DNA from 4 places in the Glaciecola sp. MF2-115 genome. Region 2 is predicted to be linked to each of the others. Evidence: predicted binding sites of a transcription regulator. Region 2 holds the regulator's gene; each other region holds the start of a gene.
What was found. The regulator ArgR, encoded in region 2, controls arginine synthesis, uptake and breakdown. The targets are predictions, from matches to a motif close to ANTGAATANNTATTCANT.
Positions count from the first base shown of each region.

Region 1: a site for ArgR is predicted at 2,087-2,104, ahead of ACKLNX_RS13670 (OadG family protein). Genes of this name have one in related genera too.
Region 3: a site for ArgR is predicted at 2,464-2,481, ahead of ACKLNX_RS07545 (citrate synthase). Genes of this name have one in related genera too.
Region 4: a site for ArgR is predicted at 2,055-2,072, ahead of gltB (glutamate synthase large subunit). Genes of this name have one in related genera too.

Region 1 covers NZ_JBLBVM010000055.1:111,022-115,045, reverse strand. The annotation lists gene oadA (sodium-extruding oxaloacetate decarboxylase subunit alpha) at 1-1,662, opposite strand, end outside; gene ACKLNX_RS13670 (OadG family protein) at 1,673-1,960, opposite strand; gene ACKLNX_RS13665 (sulfotransferase family protein) at 2,158-3,849, opposite strand.
Region 2 covers NZ_JBLBVM010000052.1:65,907-69,930, forward strand. The annotation lists gene ACKLNX_RS10475 (penicillin-binding protein activator) at 1-485, opposite strand, end outside; gene rsmI (16S rRNA (cytidine(1402)-2'-O)-methyltransferase) at 697-1,539, shown strand; gene argR (transcriptional regulator ArgR) at 1,522-1,986, opposite strand; gene mdh (malate dehydrogenase) at 2,220-3,158, shown strand; gene ppc (phosphoenolpyruvate carboxylase) at 3,315-4,024, opposite strand, start outside.
Region 3 covers NZ_JBLBVM010000047.1:109,932-113,955, forward strand. The annotation lists gene sdhA (succinate dehydrogenase flavoprotein subunit) at 1-1,458, opposite strand, end outside; gene sdhD (succinate dehydrogenase, hydrophobic membrane anchor protein) at 1,460-1,807, opposite strand; gene sdhC (succinate dehydrogenase, cytochrome b556 subunit) at 1,801-2,175, opposite strand; gene ACKLNX_RS07545 (citrate synthase) at 2,584-3,864, shown strand; gene ACKLNX_RS07550 (phosphomannomutase CpsG) at 3,975-4,024, opposite strand, start outside.
Region 4 covers NZ_JBLBVM010000053.1:31,099-35,122, forward strand. The annotation lists gene gltB (glutamate synthase large subunit) at 1-1,905, opposite strand, end outside; gene arcB (aerobic respiration two-component sensor histidine kinase ArcB) at 2,459-4,024, shown strand, end outside.

The sequences.
Region 1 (4,024 bases), on a different contig from region 2:
TATAAGAATCACATCGCCTTCATTCACCTGTTGACCTTGTGCAACCATGATTTTAAATATATTGCCTGATAAAGGAGATACTATATCTGTCCCCTCTCCACTTGAGCTTACTTGCGTTGACTGTTCGTTAACCGCCCCGGCACTAGAAATATGGCTCACTTCGCCATTATCAGCTACTTCGACATGATAAACCTGACCTTCAACACGCACTTTGTAAGCGGCTGCATCGCCGGAAAGAGGCTCAGCACTAGTTGCATCAACGACAGGTAGTTCTGTTGTAGGAACAGGTTCAAATGCACTTGGGTTATCTCGATTCTCAATGAACTTCAAACCAATTTGCGGGAACAGTGCATAAGTGAGAACGTCATCAATTTTATCTTTTGCGATACGGAGTGATTTTTGCTCTGTCAGTTCATCCAATTCAGCTTCTAATTTTTCTAATTCTGGTTCGATGTTATCTGCAGGGCGACAAGTGATAGGTTCCGCACCTTCTAAAACCCGATCTTGTAATTCTTTATTAACTGGTGCCGCTGTCGCACCATATTCACCTTTCAGGACACCAGCGGTTTCTTTGGTGATGCTTTTGTAACGCTCTCCTGTGAGAACATTCAGCACAGCTTGTGTACCAACAATTTGCGAAGTAGGTGTGACTAAAGGAATAAAGCCAAGATCTTCACGCACTTTTGGTATTTCAAGAAGCACTTCATCAAACTTATCTTCAGCTCCCTGCTCTCTTAGCTGGCCTTCCATGTTGGTCAACATGCCGCCAGGAACTTGAGCAATTAGGATTCGTGCATCCACGCCTTTCAATGAACCTTCAAACTGCGCATACTTTTTACGCACTTCGCGGAAATAAGCAGAAATTTCGGCAAGCTTTTCAATATCCAAGCCAGTATCACGGTCGGTGCCTTCAACTATAGACACCATTGTCTCGGTTGCAGTGTGTCCATAAGTCATGCTCATAGAAGAGACCGCCGTATCTAGCATATCAATACCGGCATCAATGGCTTTTTGGTAGCTTGCAGTGCTTAAGCCAGTTGTTGCATGGCACTGCATGGCAATTGGCACATTAACTGTTTCTTTGAGGCCTGATATAAGTGCTTCGCAATCATATGGCTTTAATAAGCCCGCCATGTCTTTAATACATATTGAGTGCACACCCATATCTTCGAGACGTTTTGCCATATCTAGCCAAAGCTGCAGGTTGTGCACTGGGCTTACTGTGTAAGAAATTGTACCTTGAGCATGCGCGCCAACTTTAATTGCAGATTTAACGGCAGTCTCAAGATTGCGAACATCGTTCATCGCATCAAAAATACGGAATACATCAACGCCATTGGTATGAGCTCGCTCGACGAACTTCTCGACGACGTCATCGGCATAATGCCTGTAACCAAGTAAGTTTTGACCACGCAACAACATTTGTTGCTTCGTTTTAGGCATTGCTGCTTTAAGCGCGCGAATACGCTCCCAAGGATCTTCACCTAAATAGCGAATACAAGAATCAAAGGTTGCTCCGCCCCAAGATTCCACAGACCAATAACCAACATCATCCAATTTAGCTGCGATAGGAAGCATATCTTCTAAACGCATGCGCGTTGCCAGCAGAGATTGATGCGCGTCGCGCAGGACCAGTTCGGTGATTTTTAATGAATTGGACATAATGTGTTCCCTATGGCTTTAAAGTTGTATGTCTGTGCGTATGAACAGCTGCGGTAATAGCTGCTGCTATTTGAGGGCTCACTGACGATGTCGCTTTATTATTTGTGTTTGATTGATTTTGAGTGGGGCGATGACGGGGAGATGCCTGCACAATTTCTGCAGAAGGAAATTTGCGACAATACCATGCGATTGCCTGTATGCCGCCAATCAACAATATTAAGAATGCAAATACCACCGACATACCAACGCCGAGTAAAACGCCTGCTTCTGCTAATTGCTCGGTCATTTGTGTTGGCATAGCTGTTCCTTTTTAAATACTTCGAAAATCAAGCTAGCTTAAATAGCATGAGGCTAAAGTAAATACAATCTAAAAACGTTTCAAACGCGCATAAAAACCTATTTTTATGCACTCATTCGATATTATATTTAATTTTTATGCAATTTTTACGAATTTTTAACAACTTATTAAACTCAAAAAGAATTATATCAAGCTGACTAGGTATTATAACCGTACTTATCAATAAAGTACTTCAAATCAGGGATATATGGCTTCAATTGCTCTTCATATTTCTTCCATTTATATTTCGAAGATTGATAAAGAGGTTGATTAGTTTGACCTCTCGAAGCACTGGTTACATATTTTTCGCCTGCGTGTGTATGAAAGTTCAAATAAGTATTATCTGCTTTGAATCCAATGAAATCGAACACCTTCTCCATTTCACCAGCCAAATCTTCAACCAAGTCCTCATATTTTACACAATGAACCTTTATGCCTAATTCTTGTTCATACCTTTCCAACAATGTAAAAGTTGAAACATAGTGAGCCACAATATCTTGCATACTTAACATATGGGCATTATATGAATTCATAGTGAAATTTTGTTGTAAACAACTTAAGCAAACATCTAATGGATGCCTTATGGTGAGAATTAACTTTGCACCTGGAAATAATTTTTTGATTAGAGGCAATTGCTCCGTAAAGTGTGGATTTTTTTCCACAACAATTCCTGATTCTGGAATTGAGTAACCTTGCTCATTCTCGATGATATCAATATATCGCTCACGTAAAATCACTAACTCTTCATCGCTTAGGTTCCAAATGTCTTTTGGGTGCTTTTTACCAAAATTTTTCATGACGTTTGCAGCAGATGGCAGTATTTTCCTTTCACTGAGAACCAGCAAATTAACTTGAGTATCAAGTACATTATCTAATAAGGTAGTTCCTGATCGTGGAAAACCAAAGATGAATACATAATTTTTTCCCTCTTCACCTTGCATGAAGTCACTGCTGTTCTGAAGCTTTGGAATTAGTCCTTTATATTCACTATATCTTTTTTTAGCTTTATTTAAATGTATTTTTATAGAAGCATCTCGAGACTTACGTATGCTACCAGCCGTTTCCCAAGCATTGAATGCCGACGCGTAATCCCCATTGCTATGAAAAACTTTCGCCAACAACTGTTGATGTCTTACTGATTTATTGGAGTCAGCATGCATTTGTAGTGTTTCAAGTGCCTCAACTATCTTATTATCTTTTAATAAACCATCCACTCTGTTCGATAAAACAACAGTTTGAAACTTTTTCTCATACTTCTCACACGCAATCTCTCTCAAGTCGTCGACACCTAAACCAATTAGGTAATCTATGAAGGTAGCAAACTGTTCTCTATCTAATTTTTCAAGCTCTAAAAATAACTTTCTTACTCGTTCCTCCACAAGTAACTTGGAACCAAACTTCGAGGCACTTTCTAACAATAGCATTTGCGCCTCAATAGAATGCCTTTCCCACCCTAGTGCTTTTGGTGCTAGTTTTTCAATATTAACCAAATGATCTCTCAATGAGTATAGTTTGAGAAGATGTATTAGACTTTCACCATTACTAACTGAACTGTTTTTTGCAATCGACAATTCAAAGTAATGTTCTGCACTCGCTGCATCTCCTAAATTAATACAGCATCGCGCCATGCTATTGGCAATTTCGACAACTTCAGCAGAATCATTTGTTTCAGTTAGTAGCCTTTTACCAATAGGGAGACATTTTTGATATTTTTCTTCCTTGAGCAAAATGGCAAATTCTAACTTTCTTTTTGTAAATGAATTAGCTTTTATCTTTTTGAGGCTCTTTTTAGCACTAGAAAAATTGTTTGCATTAAAATGCGCTATTGCTTGTTCTAATTCATCTGGCACAGTTTCATATTCCTTTGCTCATTTTGCTATTGGGAAGAGTGATATAAAACTAGAATAAACCATGTACTTGTTCTATTCAACAGAGCATAAGAAGCAGAATTATCAAGCTAGTAGAAGAATAGAAGCCTCGATAAACAAAGTGCTCAAATGAATAGACTGAAGTTTTTCAAACTTT
Region 2 (4,024 bases):
AAATGTGCAATGAGCACTTCTTTCCTAGAGATTAAAGGGTCGGCAGTGATTGAGGCTAACCATCCGATCATTGTATCGATAGGAGTTGGAATTAATTCATTACTTAAGCCCGATGCGTAGTGTTGAATAAGCACACACTCAGCTTTAAGTAGTGATGAATATTGTTGTTGAAGTGGATCCTCTAAAAAGGGTTCAATGTTCGCGATAATGATATCGGCTCTGCCACATTCGCCACCCGTTTGAAAATCTTGAGCCGCGGCTAATAACAAAGCGTTTCGTTGGTTGATATCACGATTCTTCAACCACTCAGACTCAGCCTTTTTTAAAGCAAGTTCAGCATTATTTAGAGTGACTTCTTTAGTGGGCTTACTCTCTTTTTCGACAGGCTTTTTATCCACAACTTTGGGTTGGCTGGCACAACTAGCCAAAAACACCAAAATGAATATGACACTTAAATAAGTCCGTAGATTGAAAATTCCGTTCACAAGCGCTCTCAAATAACTAATATAGTGATAGTTTACTCATGCTCAGCCAAATATCTATCAACTTTATTATATTCTGTCCTAAAGTAGGTTTATAAAGTGTAAAAGCGAAAGCCGAAAGTAGTGTAATATTGTCGTTATCTTGGTTTCTTGTGAATTGAATCGCAATTAGCCACAACCTTATATATTTATTTTAAAAAGAAAAATACAGATTATGACCACATCCGGTACCTTATTTATTGTTCCGACTCCCATTGGCAATTTGTCAGATCTCAGTGCGCGTGCCCTAGCCGTATTAAATGAGGTAGATCTTATCGCCGCTGAAGATACGCGACACACATCACGGCTGCTTTCTCACTATTCAATTAGTACATCGACAATTTCAATGCACGATCATAATGAAGCTGCACGTTCGAATCAGTTGACCTCAAAACTACTCGAAGGCCAAAATATTGCTTTAGTATCTGATGCAGGCACGCCACTCATCAGTGACCCTGGCTTTATATTTGTACGTGACTGTCGTGAAAAGGGCATTCCAGTGATTGCCTTGCCAGGACCGTGCGCGCTTACAACCGCCTTGAGTGCGTCGGGCTTGCCCACAGATAAATTCACGTTTCATGGCTTTTTACCAGTTAAACAGCAAGCTAAAGCTGAGGTACTAAAGTCCTTAACTAATTCAGGATGTACGACCGTTTTCTACGAAGCTCCTAGACGGATACGCGATACTGTTGCTGCTTGTTATGAAAACCTACAAGAAGATCATGAGTTAGTATTAGCAAAAGAAATCAGTAAAACCTTCGAAACTTATAAGCAAGGCAAAGCCGAAGAAATTTTAGCTTGGCTGGAAGCAGATCCCGTTCATCAAAAGGGTGAGTTCGTTTTGATGATCTATTGTCCAAATAACTTGCAAAGTGATGGGGCATCGCAGGAAGCGCTTTCTTTATTGGCTTTGTTGGCTAAAGAGTTACCGCTTAAAAAAGCAGCTGCTATCACAGCTGCACATTATGGTCTTAAAAAGAATGCACTTTACGCTATTGGTTTAGACACTCTCAAATAGGTCTTCAACACGTTGGCGAAGCTCTTCAATTTCGGTAATGTCTGCAGGTGCTATGAAAATGGTGTCATCTCCTGCGATTGTGCCGAGAACGCCATCAGTATGACTCAATGAATCGAGTAGTCGTGCGATCAATTGTGCGGCGCCGGGGCTGGTTCTAATAATCACCATGACATTGTTATGCACAATATCCAACACTAATTGTTTAAGCGGACTTTTTGCGGTTGGCATACCCAACTCTGGAGGCAGACAGTACACCATCTCGCCACGAGCGTTTCGCGTGCGAACAGCGCCAAATTTACTGAGCATGCGTGATACTTTGGATTGACTAATATTGTCAAAACCAGCCTCTTTCAAGGCATTAACAATTTCACCCTGTGAACCATAACTTTCGGTTTTTAAAAGCTCTTTAAATGATTTAATTAGGGCGTCTTGTTTGTTTGATGACATATTAATGAAAGCCTATTTTATGATGACTGCGTATTTTGCATCAGAGGGGGTATTTTCGCAAACGATTGTACTAGAATTATGTTGGTAAAATGTAATTGTTGTTAACATGCTGTGACGGTAAGGGTAAAAACACGGATAAAAACAAGGATAAGACTATCGGGTGATTGAGATCTGAGCGTATTTAGATTATTGTGACGCCCGCAAATAAAAGCTTTAATTAACAGGAGAATCTTATGAAGGTAGCTGTATTAGGCGCCGCTGGTGGTATTGGTCAAGCATTATCATTATTACTAAAAACACAATTACCTGCTGGCTCTGAGCTAGCTTTGTATGACGTTGCACCAGTTGTTCCAGGTGTTGCTGTTGATTTAAGCCATATACCAACTGATGTTGCTGTTTCTGGTCATGGTAAAGATGAACTAGCTGACGCATTAACAGGTTGTGACATTGTATTAATTCCTGCTGGCGTTCCAAGAAAGCCAGGCATGGACCGTTCTGATTTGTTCAATATCAACGCAGGCATCATTAAAAATCTTGTTGAAGCCATTGCTGACAACTGTCCAAAAGCGTGCATTGGCGTTATCACTAACCCAGTAAACACGACGGTTGCTATCGCTGCAGAAACGCTGAAAGCGAAAGGCGTTTACGACAAAAACAAATTGTTTGGTGTAACAACATTAGATGTTATCCGAGCAGAAACGTTTGTCGCTGAGCTGAAAGGCTTGAGCACAACAGATGTTCACGTTCCAGTTATTGGTGGCCACTCAGGTACAACTATTCTTCCACTTCTTTCACAGGTTGACGGCGTAAGCTTCACTGATGAAGAAGTCGCATCGCTAACAACACGCATTCAGAATGCAGGTACAGAAGTTGTTGAAGCGAAAGCGGGCGGCGGATCTGCAACATTGTCTATGGGTCAAGCGGCTGCACGTTTCTGCTTATCACTAGTAGCGGCAATGCAAGGCGAAGCTGTTATCGAATACACTTATGTTCAAGTAGATGGTTCTGACGATGCTGAATTCTTTGCGCACCCTGTGCGTTTAGGCAAAAACGGCGTTGAAGAAATTCTACCATACGGCGATTTAAGTGATTTTGAAGAAAATGCTAAGAACGCAATGCTTGATGGATTACGTGGCGATATCAAACTAGGTGTTGATTTCGTAAACGCGTAAACGTCAACGTTTTTTAGCGCTGTGAAGTATAAGCGGTGCTAAGGACATATAAATAGATTAAGCCGACTGAACTGATATAAAGTGTTGTCGGCTTTTTTATGCGTATTAAAAAGGCCGCTAAGATAGCGGCCTGATAAACAAAGATAAAAAGCTTAGTTAGCCTGTATTACGCAAACCAATCGCTATACCTGTAATCGTCACCATCATTGCTCTTTCAAGCGTAGCAATGTCATTGTCACTGTAACTAGACGAGCCCTCTTTACGAATTCGATCAAGTAGTTCAATTTGCAAGTAGTGCAATGGTTCTAAATAACCGCCTCGGATCTCCATCGACAATTTGCCATGCGGGTCATCTTCCATCATGTCGGTATGATCCAGAATGCGCAAAATTGAGGCAATACTGTCTTTCAGTTCAGCACGCAAACCTTCACCAAAGTGTTTTAGGTTGTCAGGCACTAGTCGCGCATCATAAGCGGCACTAATGTGAGGTTCTGCTTTCTTAAACACCATATCCAGCATTGATAGTCTGGAGTTAAAGAAAGGCCAGTTACTGATCATATCTTGAACAACGTCATCTTTATCTTCACTAATGACGCTTTCGACGGCTTTCATCACGCCCAACCACGAAGGCAACACCATACGTGTTTGCGCCCAGGCAAAAATCCATGGGATAGCCCGCAAACTCTCAATGCCTCCGCTTGGGTTACGTTTAGCCGGTCTACTGCCCAATGGCAACTTACCTAACTCTTGCTCAGGCGTTGCGACTCTGAAGTAAGGTACAAACTCAGGATCTTCTCTTACTACGCCACGATAATTATCGCGTGCTTTTCCAGCCATTTTAGTGATAGTTTCGCGCCACTCTGACC
Region 3 (4,024 bases), on a different contig from region 2:
AAGACCTTCGGCCATTGAATCACCTTCACGGAATACCGAGAAGTTCAACTGCATACAAGTCTGCATGTCTTTCTTAATTTGAACTGGGTCTTCACCCTTACCTTTTTCAGAGCTTTCCCAACGATTGAAACGGGCCATCGTTGCTTCAAGATCTGACTCTGAGGCATCGCTTTGCACGTCGATTTCATCTAAGCTCTTGCCAAGGTGTAGGCCTGTTGCACGACCAAAAACAACCAAATCTAGCAGAGAGTTGCCGCCTAAACGGTTAGCACCATGTACTGATACACAAGCTATTTCACCACAAGCGAACAAACCATCAACTTTCGTTTCATTACCATCAATATCGATATTAATAACTTGTCCATCAACATTTGTAGGTATACCACCCATCATATAGTGACAAGTTGGAATAACTGGAATGGGTTCTTTCACCGGGTCAACGTGGGCGAATGTGCGTGATAACTCAAGAATACCTGGTAAGCGGGATTCAAGAACATCTTTACCAAGATGATCAAGTTTCAGCTTCAAGTGTGGACCCCAAGGACCGTCACAACCGCGACCTTCGCGAATCTCTGTCATCATTGAACGAGCAACAACGTCACGACCTGCTAAGTCTTTCGCGTTTGGCGCATAACGTTCCATGAAACGTTCGCCGTCTTTATTTAATAAGTAACCGCCCTCACCTCGACAACCTTCAGTTACAAGCGTACCTGCACCTGCAATACCTGTCGGGTGGAACTGCCACATTTCCATATCTTGCAATGGCACACCAGCACGAAGTGCCATACCAACGCCATCACCTGTATTGATATGAGCATTTGTAGTTGATGCATAAATACGACCTGCACCACCGGTAGCTAGTACGACAGCTTTTGATTTAAAGTAAACCACTTCACCAGTTTCAATATCGATAGCTGTACAACCTACCACTTGACCCTGTTGGTTTTTCACTAAATCTAGCGCGTACCATTCGCTGAATACTTTTGTACGATTTTTAACATTTTGTTGATACAACAAGTGCAATAAGGCATGACCTGTTCTATCTGCAGCGGCAGCGGTTCTTGCCGCTTGCTCACCACCAAAATTCTTTGACTGACCACCGAATGGACGCTGATACACTTTACCTTCTTCAGTACGAGAGAAAGGTAAGCCCATATTTTCCATTTCGATAATCGCTTCTGGACCTGTTTTACACATGTATTCAATGGCTTCTTGATCACCAATATAGTCTGACCCTTTCACGGTGTCATACATGTGCCATTCCCAGTTATCTTCATGTGAATTACCTAGCGCAACGGTAATACCACCTTGTGCAGATACCGTATGAGAACGGGTTGGAAATACTTTTGATAATAATGCGCATGACTTTCCAGATTCTGAAATCTGCAAAGCTGCTCGCATCCCAGCGCCGCCAGCGCCGATTACTACCGCGTCAAACTCATGAACGGGTAAACTCATATTAAACACCCCATAAAACGAATAGACCTACTGCAACATACGCAAATGCAATAAGATTGAGAACAAATTGAAGACCGGCGCGTAAACCAGTTGGCTTGATGTAATCAGTTAACACCTGCCACAATCCTATACGCACATGAATCATGATTGAGATCAAAGCTGCGAGCGTAAATGCCTTCATGTAGATATTAGCAAAAAGACCCTGCCATACTTCAAAGCTAACAACAGGAGTTGTTAGGAAGAAATACACCATATAAAACGTGAAAGCAGTGATAATCGCTGCTGTTGCTCGTAAAGAAACGTAATCTTGAATGCCGTTTCTTTTAATTGATGCTTGATTCGTTACCATAATACAACTCCCAATACGATAGTTAACACCACCCATAGTCCCATTGCAGCGAGTGCACTGTTATTTCCTGAGTCAAGTTCTTCCCAATAGCCCATATCCATAATAACGTGCCTGATTCCACCGATAATGTGGTAAGACAGCGCTGATAAGGTACCTATTGAAATGACTTTTCCGTACCAAGCGTCCATCATAGCTAAAACCGAATTATAACCATCGATTGAAGCAACTGAAGTAGCCCACGCATAAATAACAAATAGCAACGCGAAAAACATTGCCACGCCTGTCACACGGTGGAGAATTGACGAGATAGCTGCTGGTGGAAAGGTAATTGTATTAAGATCTAAATTTACCGGTCTTTGTTTCTTCACAATAATATGCCTGTCGTTCGTAGGTGATGCATAAAACTCGAAAGCTTATGCGATAACCTGAGTTGTGTGTTTTACTTTCTGAAGCGAATTAACGCCATTTATCTGTTAACAATTTGTGAATAATATATTGCTAAATTGAAATAAAATACTTTCCTTTAATTTAGCGGGTTTGAATATAACAATCCGCCTCGTAAATTACAATTTTTAGTTGCATATTAAGCCTTTAGTCGTAAACATTTATTGATACTTAGTAAACTCGCTATAATTAAGGAATAATTATTAGACGAATGTGCATTTAAATTGACTTATTACTCCAATACCAGTACAAATACCGGCACTTTTCTTAACGTTGTGAACAATTTGGTCGATTTCAACGTTATATTAGAGAACTAACGAGGAGAACATTACATGGCAAATGATAAAGCCATTTTAAAAGCTGGTGACAAAGAAATCGAGCTTCCTATTTTAACAGGAACAGCGGGTCACCCAGTTATTGATATTAGATCTTTGGGCGCAAATGGTTATTTCACTTTCGACCCCGGTTTTATGGCAACAGGTTCATGTGAATCTTCAATAACGTTCATCGATGGTGCAAAAGGAGTATTATTGCACAGAGGTTACCCAATTGATGAATTGGCTCGAGATTCAGACTATTTAGAAGTTTGTCATATGTTATTGCATGGGCATGCTCCTTCAGAAGAAGAATACCAAACATTTAAGCAAACAATCACTCGTCACACTATGGTTCACGAGCAGATTAATATGTTTTTCCACGGTTTTAGAAATGATGCCCATCCAATGGCAATGCTATGTGGCACCGTTGGCGCAATGTCGTCTTTTTATCACAGTGATTTAGATGTAAATAGTGAAGAGCAGCGCCTTCGCAGTGCGCACCGCCTCATAGCGAAAATGCCTACTCTCGTAGCTATGTGCTATAAGTACAATGTCGGTCAGCCTTTTGTGTACCCATCAAATGAACTGAGCTATGCGGCAAACTTCTTAAATATGATGTTTTCTGTACCTGCCGAAGATTACAAAATTAGTCCAGCTGTTGAACGTGCAATGGACAGAATCTTCATCCTTCATGCAGATCATGAGCAAAACGCATCGACTTCAACAGTGAGATTAGCTGGTTCATCTGGTGCTAACCCATATGCATGTATTGCTGCTGGTGTTGCTTCTTTATGGGGCCCTGCTCACGGCGGCGCAAACGAAGCTTGCTTAGAAATGCTTGAAGAAATTGGTACGGTTGACCGTATACCTGAATTCATCGAAAGAGCTAAAGATAAGTCTGACCCGTTCCGTCTAATGGGCTTTGGTCATCGTGTTTATAAAAACCATGATCCAAGAGCCACAGTCATGCGTGAAAGCTGTCATGAAGTGCTAGCGGAACTTGACTTGAAAGATCCTCTACTAGAAGTAGCGATGGAACTAGAGCGAATTGCTCTTAGTGACCCGTACTTTGCAGAGAAGAAATTGTTCCCTAATGTCGACTTCTATTCAGGTATCGTGTTGAAAGCAATAGGTATTCCTACCAATATGTTTACATGTATATTTGCACTTTCAAGAACAGTTGGCTGGATATCTCACTGGCACGAAATGCTAAGTCAACCAGGACAGAAAATTGGTCGTCCTCGTCAGTTATACACTGGTGAAGAACAACGTAAGTACACACCAATTAAAAAGTAATAAACACTGTTACTAACTATTAAGAAAGGCGCCGATTGGCGCCTTTCTTGTTTCCGACCTTTGCTAAATTTTGCAGTTAACTATACAAGCGATAAATGCGAAAATAATTATCAAGCGCTAATAAGAGCCATAAGCTCCTTCGTCTTTTCTTCCATTAACG
Region 4 (4,024 bases), on a different contig from region 2:
CACAGCTCCCACTGCCATCGCTGCAGGGATAGGAAGCTTATCTGGGCTAATGTCTCGGTCAGTTAATACCACAAAAACAGCATTTCTTTCTCTCACGGCTTCTTCTACTTCATTACAAATACGAGTAATTGCAGCGGCAAGACCTTCTTCAGGCTTATAATTTAATTGAATTTTTTCATTGTGATAATGCTCGTCATCCAACTCTCGTAGTTGCTTTAAGTCGGTGTACATCAGAATAGGGGATTCAAAAAGCACACGGTTTGCATAACCACTTGTTTCGTTAAAAACGTTTTGCTCACGGCCAATACATGTGGCCAATGACATAACATGATTTTCACGCAATGAATCAATAGGAGGGTTTGTTACCTGTGCAAACTGTTGTCTAAAATAATCATACAAAGTGCGACTGTTTGATGACATAACAGCCATTGGGGTGTCATCACCCATCGAACCAACCGCTTCTTGACCGTCCTTTGCAAGGACTTTGATTATTTGCTGCATCTCTTCATAACTATAGCCATGCAATTTGTGATAAGTGGCCATTTTGTTGTCATCAAAGGCGCGCTGACCAATTTTACTATGATCCGCTAATTCAACAGGAACAAGGTGTTTGATGTGGCTATCTAACCATTCTTTATACGGATGGCGAGATTGCAGATCTTCGTCAATTTCGTTACTACGCCAAATTTTACCAGTGTAGGTATCGACAGCTAACATTTCACCTGGACCAACACGGCCTTTTTCAATGACATCCTCTTGTTTGTAATCCCAAATTCCAATTTCTGAAGCTAAGGTGATCAAGCCATCTTTGGTAATAACGTAACGGGCAGGGCGTAAGCCATTTCTATCTAAGTTACATGCAACATGACGTCCATTGGTTAGAACGATACCTGCAGGGCCATCCCACGGCTCCATATGCATGGAATTAAACTCGTAAAATGAACGCAGTTTTTCACCCATGGTTTTGTTATTTTGATAAGCAGGTGGAACCAGTAGTCGCATGGCACGGAACAAGTCCATACCGCCAGCTAGAAATAGTTCAAGCATGTTATCGAGAGAGCTAGAGTCAGAACCTTCAGTATTTACGAATGGCGCTGCTTGCATTAGATCCGGTATTAAAGGTGTTGCAAACTTGCCCATTCGAGCTGCGGCCCAATCGCGGTTACCTTTAATTGTGTTGATTTCACCGTTATGTGCTAAAAATCTAAAAGGCTGAGCAAGTGGCCACATTGGAAGCGTGTTGGTTGAAAAACGCTGGTGGAATACACAAATACTGGATTGAAGGTTTTCATCAGCAAGATCATGGTAAAAGGCTGGCAAATCCTTTGGCATGACCAAACCTTTATAAACAGTAACGAGGCCCGATAAGCAAGCAACATAAAAGTCTGGATCATCTATTAGTCTTTTTTCAGCGCGTCGTCTTGCCATATATAGGCGGCGCTCTAAATCTTCAGATCTCCAACCTGAAGGACAGTTAACAAAAACCTGTTCAATTTGTGGAACACCAGTTAGTGCTAAATCACCCAATACCTTGCGATCGACCGGAACAACTCTCCAACCCAAGATAGGGAGCATTTCACGTTCAATTTCTTCATTTAGTATTTGGCGTGATTGTTCGGCTAAGGTTGGATTTTGGCTCAAGAACACCATTCCTACGCCGTAGTCTTTGCTCAGCTTCCAGCCTTTACTCTCGGCAATTTTCCTGTAAAACGCATCGGGCTTTTGTAGAAGGAGCCCACAGCCATCACCAGTTTTTCCATCTGCAGCGACACCACCTCGGTGCTGCATACGATCTAGACCTTCAATTGCCGTTTTGACTAATTGGTGACTTGCTTCACCCGTCGTATGTGCAATTAGTCCAAAACCACAATTGTCTTTTGAATCTTTCTGATGATACAAACTCATAAATTCTCCTTCCTCAGCAGTCAGTATTGACTATTGAGGCACGTTGTCCTTGAACAAAGCGTGATACTTGTTAAAAAAGCGGCAAGCCACTGTATTTCTTTCAATTGTTAATGACTGAATGTCCTAATATCAATTGACTGTAAATCTGTTCTGCCTTGGTATTCACTAAACGCGAATTTTTATTCAAAAAAGGCGGGTGGATAAAATACATACTCCAGCAAATAAAATCAATTATAAACAGTCATAATATGAACATTTATTTTATGAATACTGCTTGAAGATACCTATTAATTTGCATATAAAGGGTTGCTAAAGTCACTGTAAGCAAGTGTTTAGCTATTTTCAGACTAAACTTGGCTAGCGGAATGTGAAGCTTAATCTTAGATTATTTTGGTTTTAAATTATGATGTGCTTTGCATTTTCATGCAATTTGAACTGCATAATAAATAGGGCTTTTACTAATAACTGAGTTGTATCTTACTTCTTTATTGTCACTTATTTTGCATTCTTGGTAGCATAGCGGCCTATCTTCAGATTTAGACGATCTCTTTACATGCATATAAAATCACCAAATGACTCATGGGCTATCAAATTTGCAAAATTTGTTGACCGTTTTGGCACTTTAAAAATCAGTATTCTGTTTGTTGTTTTTACGCTTTTTTTCACGCTTGCTGGCTCGTACCTTATAAGAGTCAGTCTAGGTAGCCAAATAGAACCAGACGATTTTGTTAGCGCTGTGGTACTGACACTCTTGAGTGCGCCTTGGGTACTATATTTTTTTAGTGAACTGATTAAACAACTTGAACATAGCCGAATTAATTTGGAAGAAGCGGTAAGTCAGTTAGAGAGACTGCGCAAGCATGATGTTATTTTGAATCGTGAGTTACAAAATAACATTCGACAACTGAATTACGAAATTGAGCAAAGACGCAATGCACAATTAGAAAGAGAGAGCGTTTTTGAAGAGCTTGAACGTGAAATAAAGGAAAAGTCCGAGCAAGAGATGCAGGCGCGACGTTTATCAACTCTTACTCGCTCGATTATTGATGCTTCACCAGATTTAATTTACTACCGAAACGAAGAAGGTCGATTTGCCGGCTGTAATCGCGTTGCCGAAGAGTTAACGGGTAAAACAGAAGCTGAGCTATTAGGCTTAACGCCACATCAGGTATACAACGAACAATTAGCTAAGCAAGTGGCAGCCAGTGACAATGAAGTTCTAGAAACCAATGCTAGCTTGACCGAAGAGTTGTGGCTTCAGTTTGCTGATGGCCGTCGACGCTATTTTGAAATGCGAAAAGTACCATTTTTTGATCAAGATGGTCAGCGCTTAGGTTTGCTTGCCTTTGGTCGAGATATGACGGAGCGTAAACAAGCAGAAAGTGCCATTGCGCAAGCAAGTAAAGATAAAACGAAATTCATCGCAACCATTAGCCACGAGCTTCGAACGCCCCTAAATGGCATCGTTGGTTTGAGCCGTATGTTGCGTGATACTCAACTAACCAAGGAACAATTTGATTGGGTGAGTACGATTTATGCGAGTGGTATTACGCTCGGAAATATTTTCAACGATATTATCGATCTAGATAAATTGGATCGCGACAAAATTGAGATTGACCTCAAAACCATCAATCTACGCGACTTTACTAATGAAATAAGCAGTATTATTCGCTTATTAGCCCAAGATAAAAATCTATCATTTAAGTCTGAAATTCTTGAGCCAATTCCAGCAGCTATTGAAGCCGACGGAACGAGGCTGCGCCAAGTGCTGTGGAATATTTTGTTCAATGCCCTTAAATTCACACAAAAAGGTGAAGTGAAGTTAACTGTTGAAGCGGTGATTGAGGGAGCAGGGAACGCAAAAGTGACGTTCCGTATTACGGATACAGGTGTCGGAATTCCAGAGCAAGAACTAGATAAGATTTTTGCAATGTATTACCAGGTAGATCACCCCGATCACCAATCAGCCACCGGAACTGGAATAGGCTTGGCAATTTGTAAGCAAATGGTTGATAAGATGAATGGTGAAATTCTTGTTCATAGTGTGGTTGGTCAAGGCACGTGTTTTGAAATTGTATTACCGGTCGCGATTAGTCAACAGCAAGCGAGAATGGCTGAA